One region of the Allobosea sp. 05T438 genome, then DNA from elsewhere that is predicted to be linked to it. Evidence: predicted binding sites of a transcription regulator. Region 1 holds the regulator's gene; the other holds the start of a gene.
What was found. The regulator LexA, encoded in region 1, represses DNA repair genes until DNA is damaged. The targets are predictions, from matches to a motif close to TGTTCNNNNTGTGTTCNG.
Positions count from the first base shown of each region.

Region 2: a site for LexA is predicted at 6,933-6,950, ahead of AC1DIN_RS08145 (DNA recombination protein RmuC). Genes of this name have one in related genera too.

Region 1 is NZ_JBFTKQ010000005.1:139,250-148,124, reverse strand. Features, by position in the region: gene AC1DIN_RS13285 (ComEC/Rec2 family competence protein) at 1-1,776, shown strand, start outside; gene lexA (transcriptional repressor LexA) at 1,770-2,480, opposite strand; gene AC1DIN_RS13275 (molybdopterin molybdotransferase MoeA) at 2,665-3,876, opposite strand; gene moaC (cyclic pyranopterin monophosphate synthase MoaC) at 3,941-4,441, opposite strand; gene trpC (indole-3-glycerol phosphate synthase TrpC) at 4,438-5,250, opposite strand; gene trpD (anthranilate phosphoribosyltransferase) at 5,258-6,271, opposite strand; gene AC1DIN_RS13255 (anthranilate synthase component II) at 6,288-6,905, opposite strand; gene AC1DIN_RS13250 (aldo/keto reductase) at 7,113-8,147, opposite strand; gene AC1DIN_RS13245 (helicase HerA domain-containing protein) at 8,260-8,875, opposite strand, start outside.
Region 2 is NZ_JBFTKQ010000002.1:898,682-907,556, reverse strand. Features, by position in the region: gene AC1DIN_RS08170 (trimeric intracellular cation channel family protein) at 1-378, opposite strand, end outside; gene grpE (nucleotide exchange factor GrpE) at 383-982, opposite strand; gene AC1DIN_RS08160 ([protein-PII] uridylyltransferase) at 1,097-3,865, opposite strand; gene AC1DIN_RS08155 (ATP-binding cassette domain-containing protein) at 4,454-5,164, shown strand; gene AC1DIN_RS08150 (OsmC family protein) at 5,207-5,716, shown strand; gene AC1DIN_RS08145 (DNA recombination protein RmuC) at 5,717-6,901, opposite strand; gene def (peptide deformylase) at 7,015-7,554, shown strand; gene fmt (methionyl-tRNA formyltransferase) at 7,729-8,658, shown strand; gene truA (tRNA pseudouridine(38-40) synthase TruA) at 8,815-8,875, shown strand, end outside.

The DNA of each region.
Region 1 (8,875 bases):
GAATTCGCCGGGATGCCGGCAGCCGAGCGCCCAAGGCGCGTGCGCGTCAATATCCGCGCCGGTTCCGTGGCGCCGGGCGATCATGTCGTCGCGACGGCGCGGCTGCTGCCTCCGCCCGGGCCGGCACGGGCCGGCGGCTACGATTTCGGTCGCGATGCCTTCTTCCGGGGCATTGGCGCAGTCGGCAGCATCGCGGGCAAGATTGCCCTGGTGCCATCGCCGCATCCGATGCCGACGCGTCTTGCCGTCGATGTCGCCATCGACAGGGCGCGCAATGCCTTGACCCAACGCATCGCGGAAGGCGGTGGCGGACAGGGTGGAGCGGTCGCCGCCGCCCTCGTTACGGGAAAGCGCGGGCTGATCACCGAGGCAACGAACAACGACCTGCGCGCCGCCGGCATCTACCACATCGTTTCGATCTCCGGCCTGCACATGGTGCTCGCCGCCGGGACGATCTTCTGGCTGGTGCGCGCCCTGCTGGCGCTCTCCCAGACCGCCGCGCTGCGCTGGCCGATCAAGAAGATCGCAGCGGCCGCAGCGATGTTCGGCGCGACCGCCTACTGCATCTTCTCGGGCAGCGATGTCGCGACCGAGCGCTCGCTGATCATGACGCTGGTGATGCTCGGCGCGATCCTTGTCGATCGTGCGGCGCTGAGCATGCGCAATCTCGCGCTTGCGGCCATGATCGTGCTCCTGCGCGAGCCGGAGGCCTTGCTCGGGCCGAGCTTCCAGATGTCCTTCGGAGCCGTCGCGGCATTGATCGCCTTTGCCGAACGCTGGGAGAGCCGAAAGCGCTCCCAGCCGCCGCCCAGCTTGCCGTGGCCGCTTGGGCCGGTCTGGGCCGCGGCACTCGGCATCGTCGTCACCACGTTGCTGGCAACGGCCGCGACAGCGCCCTTCGGCGCCTATCATTTTCAGACCTTCAATCCCTTCGGCCTGCTCGGCAATGCGATGGCGCTGCCCTTCGTCTCGCTCTTCGTCATGCCGGCGGCCGTCTTCGGCGTGCTGGCTTACCCCTTCGGACTGGACTGGCCCGCCTGGGCGCTGATGGGGCTGGCTTCCGATGTCGTGCTCAAGGTGGCGCACTGGGTCGCAAGCATCGACCATTCCACGGTGATGATCGCAGCCTTCGGGCCGGCGGTGCTGACCTGCTTCGTGCTGGCGCTGCTGTGGCTGACGCTCTGGACCACGCCCTGGCGCTGGCTGGCGGCGCTGCCGCTCCTGCTCGGCGTGGCCATCGCCGGCAAGCCGGAGCGGCCGGAAATCCTGATCGAACGCGACGGTTCGGGGCTGGCGGTGCGGGGCCCGGATGGCCGCCTCGCGATTGCGGGCAAGCCGAGCCGTTTCGTGCTGCAGCAATGGCTCGCTGCTGATGGCGATCGCCGTTCGCCGGACGATCCGACGCTGCGGGCCGGCATTAGCTGCGATGCGCTCGGCTGCGTCGCACGGACGCCGGATCAGCGCACCGTTTCCTACACGCGCGACAGGTTGGCGCTTATCGAGGACTGCATGCGGGCTGACCTCGTCGTCACCGCCATCCCCTGGAGCGGAACCTGCAAGGCACGGCTGATCGAGCGAATGGCGTTATCGCGCGACGGCGCGACTTCGCTCTATCGAACAGGATCGGGGTGGAGCAGCCATGTCTCGGAGCAGAACGCTGCCGACCGCCCTTGGAGCCGCCGCCGTGAGCAGCGCCCTGCGCAAGCCTCGACAGCGCCTCCGAGTGTGACACCGGCTTCCGCCGACGGCGAAGCCGAGGTCGAGCGCCTTCAGTAGCGCCGCATCAGATTGACGAGGCGGCCCTGGATCTTGACCCGGTCCGGCCCGAGCACGCGCGTCTCATAGGCAGGGTTCGCGGCTTCGAGCGCGATCGAGGAGCCGCGCTTGCGCAGCCGCTTCAGCGTCGCTTCCTCATCATCGATCAGCGCCACGACGATGTCGCCGGTATTGGCCGAATCCTGCTTGCGGATGATGACGGTGTCGCCGTCGAGGATGCCGGCTTCGACCATCGAGTCACCACGCACTTCCAGCGCGTAATGCTCGCCGGAGCCGAGCATGTCGGGCGGCAGCGAGACGGTGTGGCTACGGTTCTGGATCGCCGAGATCGGCGTGCCGGCGGCGATGCGGCCCATGACCGGGATCGCGATGGAGGAGCGGCTGTCCTCATCGGACGCAGGGCGTGGCTTGGTGAGATTCGGCTGCGAGCCGAGGCCGCCCTGGACGACCGCAGGGTTGAAACGCTGCCGCTGCTGCGGGGCGCCGAGCCCGTCGGGCATCTTGATGATCTCGAGCGCACGCGCCCGGTTGGGCAGGCGACGGATGAAGCCGCGCTCCTCTAGCGCCATGATCAGCCGGTGGATGCCCGACTTGGAGCGCAGATCGAGCGCATCCTTCATCTCGTCGAAGGAGGGCGGCACCCCGCTCTCACGCAAGCGTTCCTGAATGAAGCGCAGGAGTTCGTGTTGCTTGCGTGTCAGCATGATCCCCGCCGGCCTTCTCGAAGGCTAGATTCGAAACAAAGCAGGAACACCATACGCGTTCCACTTGTGTTCCGCAAGCGGGCTCCGGCATCGAAGCGAACAGTGGAATCCACTTTTCGGGCAGATCCGATGCGATAACCCTATACAGATCGCTACGATCGCGTCCGACAGGATGAGCGGTGATCTAGCGCAGCGGCAGGATGCGGCAGATGTCGCCTTTTTTTGCCGGCGCGGCATGGGCAGGCCGGATCGTCAATGCCTGCGCCCGTGCCAGCGTGCCGAGCATCGAGGAATCCTGCCGGTCGAAGGGCGTCGCCACCCAGCCATCCGGCGTCAGTGCGAGCTCCGAGCGCAGATAGTCCTCGCGCTCGTCATTGGCCGGCATGTCACGGCCGAGGCGGGCGGGGATGCTGCGGTCGCGGTCGGCCTCCCCAATGCCGAGCAGAGCCTCGATCAGCGGCAGGACAAAGAGATGGCCGCAGACGATCGAGGAGACCGGGTTTCCGGGCAAGCCGACCACGACCATGCGGCCGAGTCGGCCGGTCATCATGGGTTTGCCCGGCCGCATCGCGATCTTCCAGAAGCCGAGCGACATGCCGGCCCGCGTCAGCGCCTCCTGCACGAGGTCATGCGCGCCGACCGAGGCCCCGCCGAGCGTGACGAGGACGTCGGCGTCGGCGTCCCGCGCCTGGCCGATCTTGGCCGCGAGGTCGGCGTGGTCGTCGCGGGCGATGCCGAGATCGAGAACGGCACCGCCGGCCTTCTCGACCAGTGCAGCGAGCGAGAAGGAGTTCGAGGCGACGATCTGGTCGCGCCCGACCGGCTCGCCCGGAGCCACCAACTCGTCGCCAGTGGCAAGGATCGCGACGCGCGGCTTGCGCCGGACGGGCAAGGTCGGATGTCCCATCGCGGCGGCGAGGCCCAGCGCAGCGCTGTCGAGCACGCGCCCGGCGGGCAGCAGGACGTCGCCTTCGCGGAAATCCAGCCCGGCTGCGCGCAGGAACTTGCCCTTGGCGGGCGGCACCCGCACGCGGATCGCCGGGCTGTCGACGCCGTCGGCATCCTCCTGCATCAGGACGGTATCGGCGCCATCAGGCATTGGCGCGCCCGTGAAGATGCGCACGGCCTGTCCCGGCCCGACCGAGCCCTCGAAGGCCCGGCCAGCGGCGGATTCGCCGATCACCGCGAGCGAGATGCCCGCCGCCATGTCGTCGCCGCGCACGGCATAGCCGTCCATGGCGGAATTGGCGAAGGGCGGCTGGGTCCGGAGCGCCTTGACCTCACCGGCAAGCACCCGCCAGGCGCATTGCGCGAGCGGCAGGGTTTCGGCCCCGGTCGGCCCTGGAATGCTGTCGAGCAGCGCCTTGCGCGCGACGGGGACCGGGGTGAGCGCCATCAGAGCAGGATGCCGAACCGCAGGTCCGCGGCAGCGAATAGTGGGGACCGGTTTTCGGATGACATCATGCTCGACTTCCTTCCTGCGAAGCCTTTGCGTCGTAGTCGCCGGACTGGCCGCCGGATTTGTGCATGAGCCGGATGTTCTCGATCCGCATCGCCCTGTCGACCGCCTTGACCATGTCGTAGACGGTCAGGCAGGCGACCGAGACGGCTGTGAGCGCCTCCATCTCGACGCCGGTCTGGCCTTTCATCTTCACTTCGGCGCGCACGCGCACGCCCGGCAATGCCTCGTCGATCGTGAGATCGACCCCGATCTTGCTGAGCAGCAGGGGGTGGCAGAGCGGGATCAGCTCATGTGTGCGCTTGGCGGCCATGATTCCGGCGAGGCGCGCCGTGCCGAGCACGTCGCCCTTCCTGGCGTTGCCGTCGCGCACGATCGCGATCGTCCCGGGCGCCATCACGACGCTCCCTTCGGCGACGGCGATGCGGGTCGTCTCGGCCTTGTCGCCGACATCGACCATATGCGCCTGGCCCTGGGCGTCGAGGTGGCTGAGCCGGCTCACGCCGCGCTCTCTTGCGCCGTGCCGGTCAGCAGCGACCGCGTCGCGGCCGTGACATCCGCCTGCCGCATCAGGCTCTCGCCGACGAGGAAGCTGTTGACGCCGGCCTTGTTGAGGCGGGCGATGTCGGCATGGGCGAAGATGCCGCTCTCGCCGATGACGATGCGGTCGGAGGGGACGCGCGGCGCCAGCCGCTCGGTCACCGCGAGATCGACGTGGAAGCTGCGCAGATCGCGGTTGTTGATGCCGAGCAGGCGGCTCTCGAGCTTGAGCGCCCGGTCGAGCTCGGCGTCGTCATGAACCTCGACGAGCACGTCCATGCCGAGTTCGCGCGCGGTTTCGTTGAGCGCCCTGGCGGTGTCGTCGTCGACACCAGCCATGATGATCAGGATGCAGTCGGCGCCCCAGCTGCGGGCTTCGTAGACCTGATAGGGCTCGTAGAGGAAATCCTTGCGCAGGGCGGGCAGGCCGGAGGCCTCGCGCGCCTGCGTCAGGAATTCCGGCTGACCCTGGAAGGAGGGCGCATCGGTCAGCACGGAGAGGCAGGCCGCGCCGCCGGCGGCATAGGCACGGGCGAGCGAAGGCGGGTCGAAATCGGCGCGGATCAGCCCCTTGGACGGGCTCGCCTTCTTGATCTCGGCGATCAGGGCCGGCTTGCCGTCCGCGAGCTTGGCGGCGAGAGCATCGGCGAATCCGCGCGGCTTGCCGGCGGCACGGACGCGGCGTTCGATCTCGGCCAGCGGCACGGCGGCCTTGGCGGCCGCGATCTCCTGGCGCTTGTAGGCTTCGATCTTGGCGAGGATGTCGGTCATGCCGCCCTCACGCGTTCGAGGCTTTGATGAGGGCGCCCAGCGTCGCCTTGGCCTTGCCAGAGTCGAGGGCGGCCGTCGCCTGGGCGAAGCCGTCCTTCAGGTTCGCAGCCTTGCCGGCGACGAGCAGTGCTGCCGCGGCATTGAAGGCGGCGATATCGCGGAAGCCGGTCCTCTCGCCGGCGAGCACGGCGTTCAGCGCGGCCGCATTCTGCTCGGGCGTGCCGCCACGCAGCTCCTCCGGCCTGGCCGGCTCGAGGCCGACATCGGAGGGGCTGATGGTGAAGCTTTCGACGTTGCCGTTCTCCAGCGAGACGACGCGGGTCGGCCCGGTCGTGGTGATCTCGTCGAGCCCGTCGGAGCCGTGCACGGCCCATACGCGAGTCGAGCCGAGCGAGGCCAGCACCTTGACCATCGGCTCCAGCCAGGTTTCGGAGAAGGCCCCGATCAGCTGGCGCTTCACCCCGGCCGGGTTCGAGAGCGGGCCGAGCAGGTTGAAGATCGTGCGCGTGCCGAGCTCGGTACGCACCGGCGCGACATGGCGCATCGAGGCGTGATGCGTCGGCGCGAACATGAAGCCGACACCGGCCTCGGCGATGCAGCGCTCCGTCCCGGCCGAATCGAGGCCGACCTTGACGCCGAGTGCGGTGAGCACGTCGGCCGCGCCGGAGCGCGAGGAAGCCGCGCGGTTGCCGTGCTTGGCGACGGGCACGCCGCAGGCTGCCGTGATGATCGAAGCCAGCGTCGAGACGTTGTAGGAGCCGGACGAATCGCCGCCGGTGCCGACGATGTCGATCGCCTCGGCCGGCGCCTTCACCGGCAGCATCTTGCCGCGCATCGCGCCGACGGCGCCGGCGATCTCGTCGATCGTCTCGCCGCGGACGCGCAGCGCCATCAGGAAGGCGGCGGACTGCGCGTTGGTGACCTCGCCGGAGAGGATCGTGTCGAAGGCGTCCCGCGCCTCCTCGCGCGAGAGTGTCGCTCCGGTCGCGACCTTGGCGATGAAGGGTTTGAAGTCGTCCATGGAAACTCTGCGGAAATCAGGCTGATGGGGTCAGGGCGGCGGCTTCGTGCTCGCTGCGCCATCGCTGGGCGAGATCGAGGAAATTCCGCAGGATCGTCGCGCCATGCTCGGAGGCGATGCTCTCCGGATGAAACTGGACGCCGTGGACCGGCAGCTCCCGGTGCGAGAGCGCCATGATCAGGCCGTCATCGGTTTCGGCCTCGATGTCGAAGACAGTCGGGCAGGAATCGCGATCGACCACGAGGGAGTGATAGCGCGTCGCCTGCAGCGGCCCGTTGATGCCGCGGAACAGGCCGCGTGCCCTGTGCCTGATCGGCGAGACCTTGCCGTGCATCGGCACGGGCGCCCGCACGACGTCGCCGCCGAAGGCCTGCCCCATCGCCTGCAGTCCGAGGCACACGCCGAAAATTGGCTTGCGGGCGGCGCCTTGCCGGACGACATCGAGGCAGATTCCGGCCTCGTTTGGCGTGCAGGGGCCGGGCGAGAGCACGATCGCATCATGCTCGCCGCCCAGCGCTTCTTCGACCGACAGCGCGTCGTTGCGCCAGACATCGACTTCGGCCCCCAGGCCACCGATGAGGTGGACCAGGTTCCAGGTGAAGCTGTCGTAGTTGTCGATCAACAGAACGCGCATGGCCGGACCCGTGAATACGGCCACAGGTCATGCACGTTCGGGGGCGGGGTGGTCAAGTTTTGCGCGGCGGTCATCTCCCGAAGCGCGCTCGCACGGAGCAGCCCGTCATTGCGAGCGAAGCAAGGCAATCCAGGGGGGATCCGGCTGACGTGGTCCGTCCTGCGGCCCCCTGGATTGCTTCGTCGCCCTGCTCCTCGCAATAACGGCTCAGACCAGCGGCGGATTGAGACGGCCGAAACCCTCCTGCCGCCGATAGGGGAAGTACGGGTAGGGCGCCGTACGGACGCTCGCGGCATCGAGCCGCACAACCTGCTCGGCCGTCAGGTTCCAGCCGACGGCTCCGAGATTGTCCCGCAGCTGCTGCTCGTTGCGGGCGCCGATGATGACCGAGGAGACCGTCGGGCGCTGCAGCAGCCAGTTGATCGCGACCTGCGGTACGCTCTTGCCGGTCTCCTGCGCGATGGCATCGAGCACGTCGACGATGGCGTAGAGCTGCTCGTCCTCGACCGGCGGGCCGAACTCGGCTGTCTCGTGCAGCCGGCTCCCGGCCGGAAGAGGCTGGCCGCGCCGGATCTTGCCAGTGAGGCGGCCCCAGCCGAGCGGGCTCCAGACCAGCGCGCCGACGCTCTGGTCGAGGCCGAGCGGCATCAGCTCCCATTCGTAGTCGCGCCCGACGAGCGAGTAGTAGACCTGATGCGCGACATAGCGGGGCCAGCCATGACGCTCGGCGGCGGCCAGAGACTTCATCAGCTGCCAGCCGGAGAAGTTGGAGACGCCGACATAGCGAAGCTTGCCCGCCCGGACGAGCGCATCGAGCGTCGAGAGAACCTCCTCGACCGGCGTGCCGGCGTCAAAGGCATGCAACTGCAGCAGGTCGATATAGTCGGTGCCGAGCCGGCGCAGCGCGTCCTCGGTCGCCTTGATCAGGCGGCTGCGCGAGGAGCCGGCATCGTTCGGGCCGTCGCCCATCGGCAGCGTCGTCTTGGTCGAGATCAGCACCTTGTCGCGGCGGCCCTTGATCGCCTCGCCGAGGACTTCCTCGGACGCCCCGTTCGAGTAGACGTCGGCTGTGTCGAAGAGGTTCAGCCCGGCATCGAGGCAGATATCGACGAGGCGGTGCGCTTCCTTGGCGTCCGTGTTGCCCCAGGCGCTGAAGAGCGGCCCCTGTCCGCCGAAGGTGCCCGCGCCGAAACTCAGGGCGGGAACCTTCAGCCCCGAATGGCCCAAACGCCGATATTCCATGATCCAGATCTCCTGTGGAGGTCAGAACATGGTGGTGCGAAGCCGGCGTGATTAGTCGGCCGGCTGGAACAGCATTCGTGAGTTGAAGTCACCGAGCGCGCGGCGCTGGCTTCTATCCGCGGGCGCTGCGCGGCATCCCGGCCGTGCGCGGCTGAGCCTGGCCCGGCGCGGTCTCGACGCCGAGCGCAGGCAGGGCGAGCGTTCGCAGGCCGCGGAAGTCGACATGACAGACGATCAGGCCGCGCTCTTCGATATAGCCGAGCAGGCGCCGCGCCCGGCTGGGCGAGTGGCTGCCATAGACTTCGGCGAGCTCGGCATCGCTGGGGCAGGGCCTGCCCTCGATGGCGGTGCGGGCGATGTAGAGGAAGAGCCCCTGCAGGTCTTCCGGCAGCGTGCCCGAGGCCACGACTGCCGCCTGCCAGCCCTCGCTGGTCGCGACGCTGTCGCTAACGCCGGCCCGCGCCACGGCGAGCCTGCGGCGGAACTCCTCCAGGCTCAGATTCGTCCGGCCGAGCCGGCGCATCCGGCAGCGCACGGTGAAATCCTGATAGAGCACCGCGACCTGGCGCGAGCGTGCTTCAGGGTCGGCCATCAGCTCGCGCAGAATCTCGACCATGATCGCTTCGCGCTCTTCCGGCTCCAGCTCGATCTCGGGCTCGGGCTCGGTCTGCGGAGCCGGGCGGTAAGTCTCGATCCGGCGCAGCACCTCGTTCGGGTCCGGGCGTGGG
Region 2 (8,875 bases), on a different contig from region 1:
GGTCATGGCCCCGAGCGCCACGGCGGAAAGAACCGGCGCGCCGGCCGAAAGGCCCTTGAACGTGCCGATGACGGCGAAAAGCGAGAGCCCGGCCGCGTCGGCCCAGATCAGGACCTTGCGGCCGGCCCAGCCTTCGAGGAGGCCGGGCCGGAAATAGGCCGTCGTCCAGGCGCTGAGCGCCACCACGACGCAGACCGCGACATCGGATGGGTCATTCACCCAGAACGCGCTGTTCCCGAGCAGAACGTCCCGCAACGTGCCGCCGCCGGCACCGGTGACGGTTGCCAGCAGGATGAAACCGAACGGGTCCATCCCCTTGCGGGCCGCGACGATCGCGCCGGTCAGCGCGAAGATGGCGACGCCGGCGGCTTCGAACACGGCGTCAGTGCTTGGGCGCGTCGCCGGCCGGCGGTTCCGCCGCCTTTGGCGCGCCGGCGGAGACACCGACCAGCGCCGGGCGCAGAACGCGCTCGCCGATCTTATAACCGACCTGAATCACCTTCGAGACGAGTCCCTTGGCGATCGCGGCGTCGGGCGCCTCGAACATCGCCTGGTGCAGGTTCGGGTCGAACTTCTCGCCCTGCGGATCGATCCGGCGTACGCCGTGACGCTCCAGCGTCTTCAGCAGCTCGCGCTCGGTCAGCTCGACGCCTTCGTAGAGCGTCTTCACGTCGCCTTCGGCACTGTTGCGGGCCGTCTCGGGCAAGCTCTCCAGCGCCCGGCGCAGATTGTCCGAGGAGCCGAGCATGTCGCGCGCGAAGCTCGTCACCGCATAGGCCTTGGCATCGGCGATCTCGCGCTCTGTGCGGCGGCGCAGATTCTCCATCTCGGCCAGGGTGCGCAGCAGCTTGTCCTTGAGGTCGTCGCGCTCGGCCTGGAGCTTCGCGACCAGGGCTTCGGTGCCCTCGGCGGCCGTGGCCTGCTCGGCTGCATCGGCCGCGGCTTCGAGATTGGGGTCTTGCGTCGCAGGGTTCTGCGTCATCGTATCTTCAGGTCCCTTTGTCTGGCTGGCTGCGCCGCTCCTTGCAGAGCCGGGGCCGATCATATCGGGGCGCAGCCGCGTTCGTGCCGGATATCGGCCTTATAGCCCGTTAAATCAAGCGCGGGCTGGCACTTTCACCTTGGCCGGCGCCGGCTTCTCGGCCTCGAGCTTGAAGACGTCGAGCAGCGCCTTGCGGATCGAGAGCTGTCGTCCGGTCGAGACGATCTTCGCATGGGTCAGGTCGGTGACGTAGAAAACGTCGACCGCCTTTTCGCCGAAGGTCGCGATATGGGCCGAGGCGATATTGAGGTTGAGCTTCCCGATCGCGGTGGTGAGATCGTAGAGCAGGCCTGGCCGGTCGAGGCCGGAGACCTCGAGCACGGTGTGGCGCGTCGACAGCACGTTGTCGATGATGACTTCCGGCTGCACCTGGAAGGTCTGGCCGCGTGGCGGCGGCGCCCGGCGCTGGGCCACCAGATCGGCGATCTTGATCTCGCCCTTCAGCGCCCGCTCGATCGCGGCCGCGATCCGCTCGGCCCGGCGCAGCTCGTCGTCGTCGCGGTCGAAAGCGCGCGAGACCGAGATGGTATCGAGCACGAGCCCGTCGCTGGTGGTGAAGATCTGGGCGTCGACGATGTTGCCGCCGGCCGCCGCGCAGGCTCCGGTGACGATGGCGAGCAGGCGCGGATGGTCCGGCGCCAGCACGGTGAGCTCGGTCACCCCGCGGAACTTGTCCGTCTCGACGATGGTCGCGGTCGTCCGCCCTGCCTGTTCGGCCTCGCGCAGGAAGCGGGCGTGCTTTTCCTGCCGGTCGGGATCGACCTTGATCCAGTAGGCCGGGTAGTGGCGCGCGATATAGGCGTCGCGCTCCTCCCCGCTCCAATCCGCCAGGCGCTGGCGCAGCGCGTCCTGCTTCATGGCGACGCGCGCCTTGCGCTCGACGGCCGAATGGCCGCCTGCCAGCACGAGCTCGGTCTCGAAATAGAGCGTGCGCAGCAGCTGGCCCTTCCAGCCGTTCCAGACGCCGGGACCGACTGCCTTGATGTCCGCCACGGTGAGAATGAGCAGCAGCTTCAGCCGCTCCAGGGTCTGCACCGTCGCGGCGAAGCTCTCGATCGTCTTGGGGTCGCCCAGGTCGCGGCTCTGCGCCACGGTCGACATATCGAGATGGTGCTCGACCAGCCAGGCCACGGTTTCGGTCTGCGCGCTGGTCAGGCCGAAGCGCGGGCCGAGCTTGCGGGCAATGCGGGCGCCGGCGAGCGAATGGTCCTCCGGCCGGCCCTTGGCGATGTCGTGCAGGAACAGGGCGACATAGAGCGCACGCCGGTTGGCGACGGTCGGCATGATGTCGTTGGCGAGCGGGTGTTCGGCCTGGAGCACGCCAGCGTCGATCTCGGCCAGCACGCCGATCGCCCGGATCAGATGCTCGTCCACCGTATAGTGATGGTACATGTTGAACTGCATCATCGCCACGACCCGGCCGAAATCCGGGATGAAGCGGCCGAGCAGGCCGGATTCATTCATGCGGCGGAGCACCACCTCCGGCGAGCGCCGGGCGGTGAGGATTTCGAGGAAGATGCGGTTGGCTTCCGGGTCGTTGCGCAGGCCCGGCGTCACCAGTCTGAGCGACTGCGTCACCAGGCGGCTTGCCCCGGGGTGGATCGCGAGATCCTCGCGGCTGGCGATTTCGTAGAGCCGCAGCAGATTGACCGGGTCGCGCTCGAAGGCGCTGTCGTCGACGACGTTGAGCCGCTGGCTCGTCAGCTTGAAGTCGCGATGGCCGAGGGAGCGCTCGCGCTTGCGCTTCGCCAGGGTGTCGAAAAGCCGGGAGAGCGTCGCGCGCGGCTTCTGCTGGCGCGCTTCCAGCGCCGCGCAGACGATGGCGGTGAGGTCGCCGACATCCTTGGCGATCAGGAAGTAGGCCTTCATGAAGCGCTCGACGGGGGCCTGGCCGCTGCGGCCGACATAGCCGATTGCGGCGGCGACCTGGCGCTGCAGGTCGAAGGAGAGCCGCTCCTCGGCGCGTCCGGTGATGAAATGCAGCCAGCAGCGTACGCGCCAGAGGAACTCCTCCGAGCGCTGGAACATCTGCAGCTCGTCCTCGTCGAAGAGCCCGGCCGCGACCAGTTCGCGCACGTCATCGACGCGGTAGGAATATTTGGCGATCCAGAACAGCGTATTGAGGTCGCGCAAGCCGCCCTTGCCGTCCTTGACGTTGGGCTCGACCAGATAGCGCGACGCGCCGGCCCGTTGCACCCGCGTCTCGCGCTCGGCGAGCTTGGCCTCGGTGAAGGCGGCGGCTGTGCCCTCTACCACCTCGGCATTGAAGCGGCGGGTCATCTCGTCGAACAGCGCCCGGTCGCCCACCAGGAAGCGTGCCTCCAGCAGGGCGGTGCGGATCGTCATGTCCGCCCGCGCCTCGCGCACGCAATCATCGACCGAGCGCACGGAATGGCCGACCTTCAACTTCAGGTCCCAGAGCGGATAGAGCATGGATTCGACCACGCTCTCGCCCCAGGCGGTCTGCTTATGCGGGAAGAGGAAGAGAAGATCGACGTCCGATCCGGGCGCCAGCGTGCCGCGGCCATAGCCGCCGACGGCGACGACCGCGATCCGCTCCGATTGCGAGGGGTTGTCGGCCGGATAGAAATACGAGGTCGCGGCCTTGTGCAGCCCGATGACGACCGCATCCATCACGGCCGAGAGCCGGTGCGCGCAGGAAAGCCCGCCGCGCGGACCGGTCAGGATCGCCTTGGCCGAAACCCGGCCATCGTCGAGCAGCTGCCGCAGCGCCGCCACCAGCAGTTGCCGCTTCTCCGCCTTGTCCTTGCGCCGCGCCGCCTCGAACAGTCTCGCGATGCCCGCCTCCGGATCGTGCAGCATGTCGGAGAGGGCAAGTGCGGGCGCTGTCGAGGAGGCTGTCACGTGGGCACGGTTCCGTCGTCTGCCATTTGTTCTAGCACGCGGGGAAAGGGGACGAGAGAACTAAATTCTACAGCCTGTATACGGTAATGATGCAGTTACCGATCACGATTGTGTTGTTTGGTAAACAGAACGATTGGACCTGAAAGACGGATATACGCCGATTTGAGCCACCAGCTTGCGGGCGCGAAATAAGTGCAGCTAAAGCGTGGGGCCAAGGACGCCACCCGTCCCGATCCCTCGCGTCGTCGAAATGAGGGATCGCATCCATGACAAGCATCGCCCGCCGCCTCGCGAAACGCGAGCCGCTGCGCGCGCTCGACCGCTCCCTGCGCGACGAGGCGCCGCATCAGGAAAGGACGGCCGAGACGGCCGGCATGTGGTGGTGAACGTCGTTTGACAAAGCGGACGTTCGGACCTTAGAAAAGGACACGCGCCGATTTGAGCCTCAGCTTGCGGGCGCGAAACAAATGCAGCTAAAGCGCGGGACGACGGGACGGCCTGCTGCCGTCCGCGCTCCTTCCGCCTTGTTCATGGATGGAGCCAGCAATGTCGGCCGCTCTTCACACTCTCTCCCGCTCTCCCGAGACCGTTCCGCCGCGCCCTGCTGCCGGCGAGATCGTCGCCCTGCTAGGCGCGTCCGAGGTGCGGCGGGCGGCGCTGCGTGCGCTTGCCAGTTTGCGGACCGATGAGGGTGAGGTGCCGACGGCCGAAATCGGCCTGCTCTGCGCGCGGCCGCGCTTCTTCCCTTGGCTCGATCTCACCGAGAACCTGGCTTTCGTCCTGCCGAAGGCGACGCCGTTCGAGCGCGAGGGCCTGATCGCCAATGTGCTGGTGCGCCTTGGCCTCGCGGGGCAGGCGACGCAGCGGCCGGGCGCGCTCTCGCCCGAAGGGCTGCTGCGGCTCGCCATTGCCCGCCTTCTGTTGGTCAGGCCGCGGCTGCTGCTGGTCGATGAGCCCTTTGCGGCGCTCGATGCCGAAACCCGCAGCCGGCTCGCCGCCTTTCTGCCGGAGCTCTGTACGCAAGCGCGACCCGCCGTCGCCATCGCCACCGGTTCCGTCGAGGAGGCCTTGCGGTTGGCCGATCGCATCCTCGTCCTGCCACGGCAGCCGGGGCCGCCCGCCTTCAGCCTCGAGAATCTGCTGGCCCGTCCGCGCGAGGAGGGCTCCGTCGGCTTCGTCACCCTGCGGCGCGAATTGCGCCGGGCGCTCGACAAGGAAAACCGGCATGCCGCGCCGGAGGTGGAGGCGGCGGCCTGAAGCGGCTACAAGCCGGCGGACCGCTTCACGAGGATCACGATCATGGACGTCACCGCTCTGCGCGCCCTGCAGGCGCCGCTCAAGGACGAGTATCGGACCAATCCCGAGGCCGCCGTCATCACGCTCAAGGCCCATGGCGAGCTCGACGACCAGCATATCGCCTGCAAGGTCGAGACCGGCCGCGCCATCGCGCTTGCGGGCCTGCATCCGGCGACCGGCGGTTCGGGTGCGGAGCTCTGCTCGGGCGATATGCTGCTGGAGGCGCTGGTCGCCTGCGCCGGCGTGACCCTGAAGGCGGTGGCGACCGCGCTCGAAATCGAGCTGAAGAAGGGCGTGGTGCGCGCCGAGGGCGATCTCGACTTCCGCGGCACGCTCGGCGTCGCAAAGGATGCAGCCGTCGGCTTCAAGGCGATCCGCCTCTCCTTCGACGTCGAGACCGATGCGCCGCAGGAGAAGCTCGACACCCTGCTCAAGCTCACCGAGCGCTACTGCGTCGTCTTCCAGACGCTGAACGTGAAGCCCGAACTGTCGGCGGTGCTCAACCGCGGCTGATCACTCCGCCGCGGCCTTCAGCTCCAGCCCCTTGGCGAAGGGCAGCTTCGGCTCGCTCTTCTCGTCGTCGAAATCGAGCGCGCCGATCTTCTCGGCGCGGCTCGTGACCTTGCCGGCCGAGGTCTTGATCTGGCCGACATCGTCCTGCGCCTGGCGGAAATGATTGTCGAGCTTATCGACGCGTTCGCCGAGCCGGCGCACATCGTCAAGCAGCTTGCCGACTTCGGTCTGGATGACCTGCGCCTCCTCCCGCATTCGCGCGTCGCGCACCAGCGACTGCATCAGCTGGATCGCCAGCGCCAAGAGCGAGGGCGAAACGATCATGATGCGGGCCCGATGCGCCCGCTGCACGACATCGTCGAAATGCTCGTGCAGATCGGCGTAGATCGACTCGGACGGCACGAAGAGTAGCGCGACGTCCTGTGTTTCGCCGGGCAGGAAATAGCGCTCGGCGATGTCCTTCACATGCACGCCGACATCGCTGCGCACGCGCTGGCCGGCGGCCTTCTTCGCCTCCTCGCCACGCGCCTCGCGCAGGAGCGTGAAGCTCTCCAGCGGGAACTTGGCGTCGATCACAAGGCCGCGCCCGTCGCCGGGCAGGGTGACCAGGCAGTCCGGCCGACGCCCGTTCGAGAGCTGCGGCTGGAAGGCGAAGAAGGCGGCGGGCAGCCCGTCGCGGATGATCGCTTCCATCCGGCCTTGGCCATAGGCGCCGCGCGCCTGCTTGTTGGCGAGCACGTCCCGGAGTGTCACCACCTCGGAGGTCAGGTCTGTCAGGTTCTTCTGGGCGGTGTCGATCACCGCCAGCCGCTCCTGCAGCTTGCCGAGGCTCTCGGTTGTCTGGCGGACGTTCTGCTCCAGGCCTTGCCCGACCTTGTGGCTCAGCCCGTCCATCCTGTCGGCGACGAGCCGGGCGAGGTCGCCCTGCCTTGTCGAGAGGATTTCCGCCATCGACTGCATCCGGCCGGCGAGCTCGGCCTGCTGGCGGTTCATCTCCGCGACCTTGTCGTCCATCTCGCGGGCACGTTCCGCGGCCATCGCGGCCTCGATCGCGCGGTTCTTGCCGCCTCGCCAGCCAGCGATCACCGCCATGAACAGCAAGACGAGGCTCAAGCCCGCGAAGCCGAGGGCGGCCTCTGCCCATGTCACCGGGCGTTCAAGCAGGGTGAAGGCGATCTCGTTCATGCGCGGAGCCTAGCCGATTCGATGTAGAATAGCGAACGAAAGCGGAACAGTTTGACCGCTCTCTCACAAATGCTTATGTCCCGGGCTCAACAGCTCTTTCTCGTTGGAATCCCATGTCCGTTCGCCCGCTCGTCATCCTGCCCGACGCCCAGCTTCGCCTCGTTTCGAAGCCGGTCGCGGCTATCACGCCCGAGATCCGGACGCTGGTCGAGGACATGTTCGAGACGATGTACGACGCGCCCGGCATCGGGCTCGCCGCGATCCAGATCGGCGCGCCGCTGCGCGTCGTGACAATCGACCTGTCGAAGCCGGAGGCGAAGGAGGGCGAGGAGCCGGAGCCGAGGAAGCCGCAGGTCTTCATCAACCCGCAGATCACCTGGTCCTCGGAGGAACTCAGCGCCTACGAGGAGGGCTGCCTCTCGATCCCCGAGTATTACGAGGAGGTCGAGCGCCCGGCAGAGGTCAAGGTCCGCTACATGGACCTCGACGGCAAGACACATGAGATCGCGGCTGACGGTCTGCTCGCCACCTGCCTGCAGCACGAGATCGACCATCTCGACGGCGTGCTCTTCATCGATCATCTCTCGCGGTTGAAGCGCGAGCGCGTCACCAAGAAATTCGCCAAGGCGGCCAAGCGCGAGCGGGCCGCGTAATCGACAGGCATCATCCGGGCCCTCATCCTGAGGAGCCGCGGCACGCGGCGCCTCGAAGGATGCTTCAGGAGGTTACTGGACCATCCTTCGAGACGCAGCCTCCGGCTGCTCCTCAGGATGAGGGCTGTTTCATTCTTTCCGGTGCCATGCCGGAGCTGAGGTAAAGTCGAGCGTATGAGTTTGCGCGTCATTTTCATGGGCACGCCGGATTTCGCCGTGCCGGTGCTGACGGAGATCGTCGGCCAGGGGCATGAGGTCGTCTCCTGCTACACCCGCGCTCCGGCGCAGGCCGGCCGCGGCCTCGATCTCAAGCCCTCGCCGGTGCACAGGGCGGCCGAGCGCTTCGGCATCCCGGTCTTCACGCCCGCGACGCTGAAGACGCCGGAGCAGGCCGAGATCATCGCCTCGCATCAGGCCGATGTCGCCGTCGTCGTCGCCTATGGCATGATCCTGCCGCAGGCGATCCTCGATCTGCCCGAGCTCGGCTGCCTCAATCTTCATGCCTCGCTGCTCCCGCGCTGGCGCGGCGCCGCGCCGATCCAGCGCGCGATCATGGCCGGGGACGCCGAAACCGGCGTCTGCGTGATGAAGATGGAGGCCGGGCTCGATACCGGCCCCGTCGCCATGGTCGAGACATTGCCGATCGGCCCGGATCTGACCGCCGGCGAATTGCACGACCAGCTCAGCATCCTCGGCGCCGATCTGATGGTGCGGGCGCTCGCCGCCCTCGGTCGCGGCGGCCTGCAGTTCACGCCGCAGCCGGAAGAGGGCGTCACCTATGCCGCCAAGATCACCAATGCCGAGGCGAAGTTGAGCTGGACGCTGCCGGCACAGCAGGTGCATGACCGGGTGCGCGGCCTCTCGCCCTTCCCGGGCACCTTCGCCGAGATCGACCTCGGCAAGGGCCCGGAGCGGCTGAAGATCCTGCGTACCGCGCGCGCCGGCGGCGCGGCCGAGCCCGGCACGCTGCTTGACGACGAGGGCACGGTCGCCTGCGCCGTCGGTGCGGTGAAGCTGCTGCAGGTCCAGCGCGCCGGCAAGGCGCCGATGAGCGGGGCCGAGTTCCTGCGCGGCGCCCGGCTCGGGGCCGGCGACAAGCTCTGAATCGATGATCTCACCCTCCACGCCGTCATCCCGGGCGCAGCGAAGCGAAGACCCGGGATCCATGCCGAAACCTTCATCGGCAGCGCTCCGGCATGGATCCCGGATCGGTGCGGCTTCGCCGCTTGTCCGGGATGACGGTGCAGGGGAGAGCGTCTGATGCCGCGCTACAAGCTCGTCATCGAATATGACGGCACGCCGTTCTCGGGCTGGCAGCGCC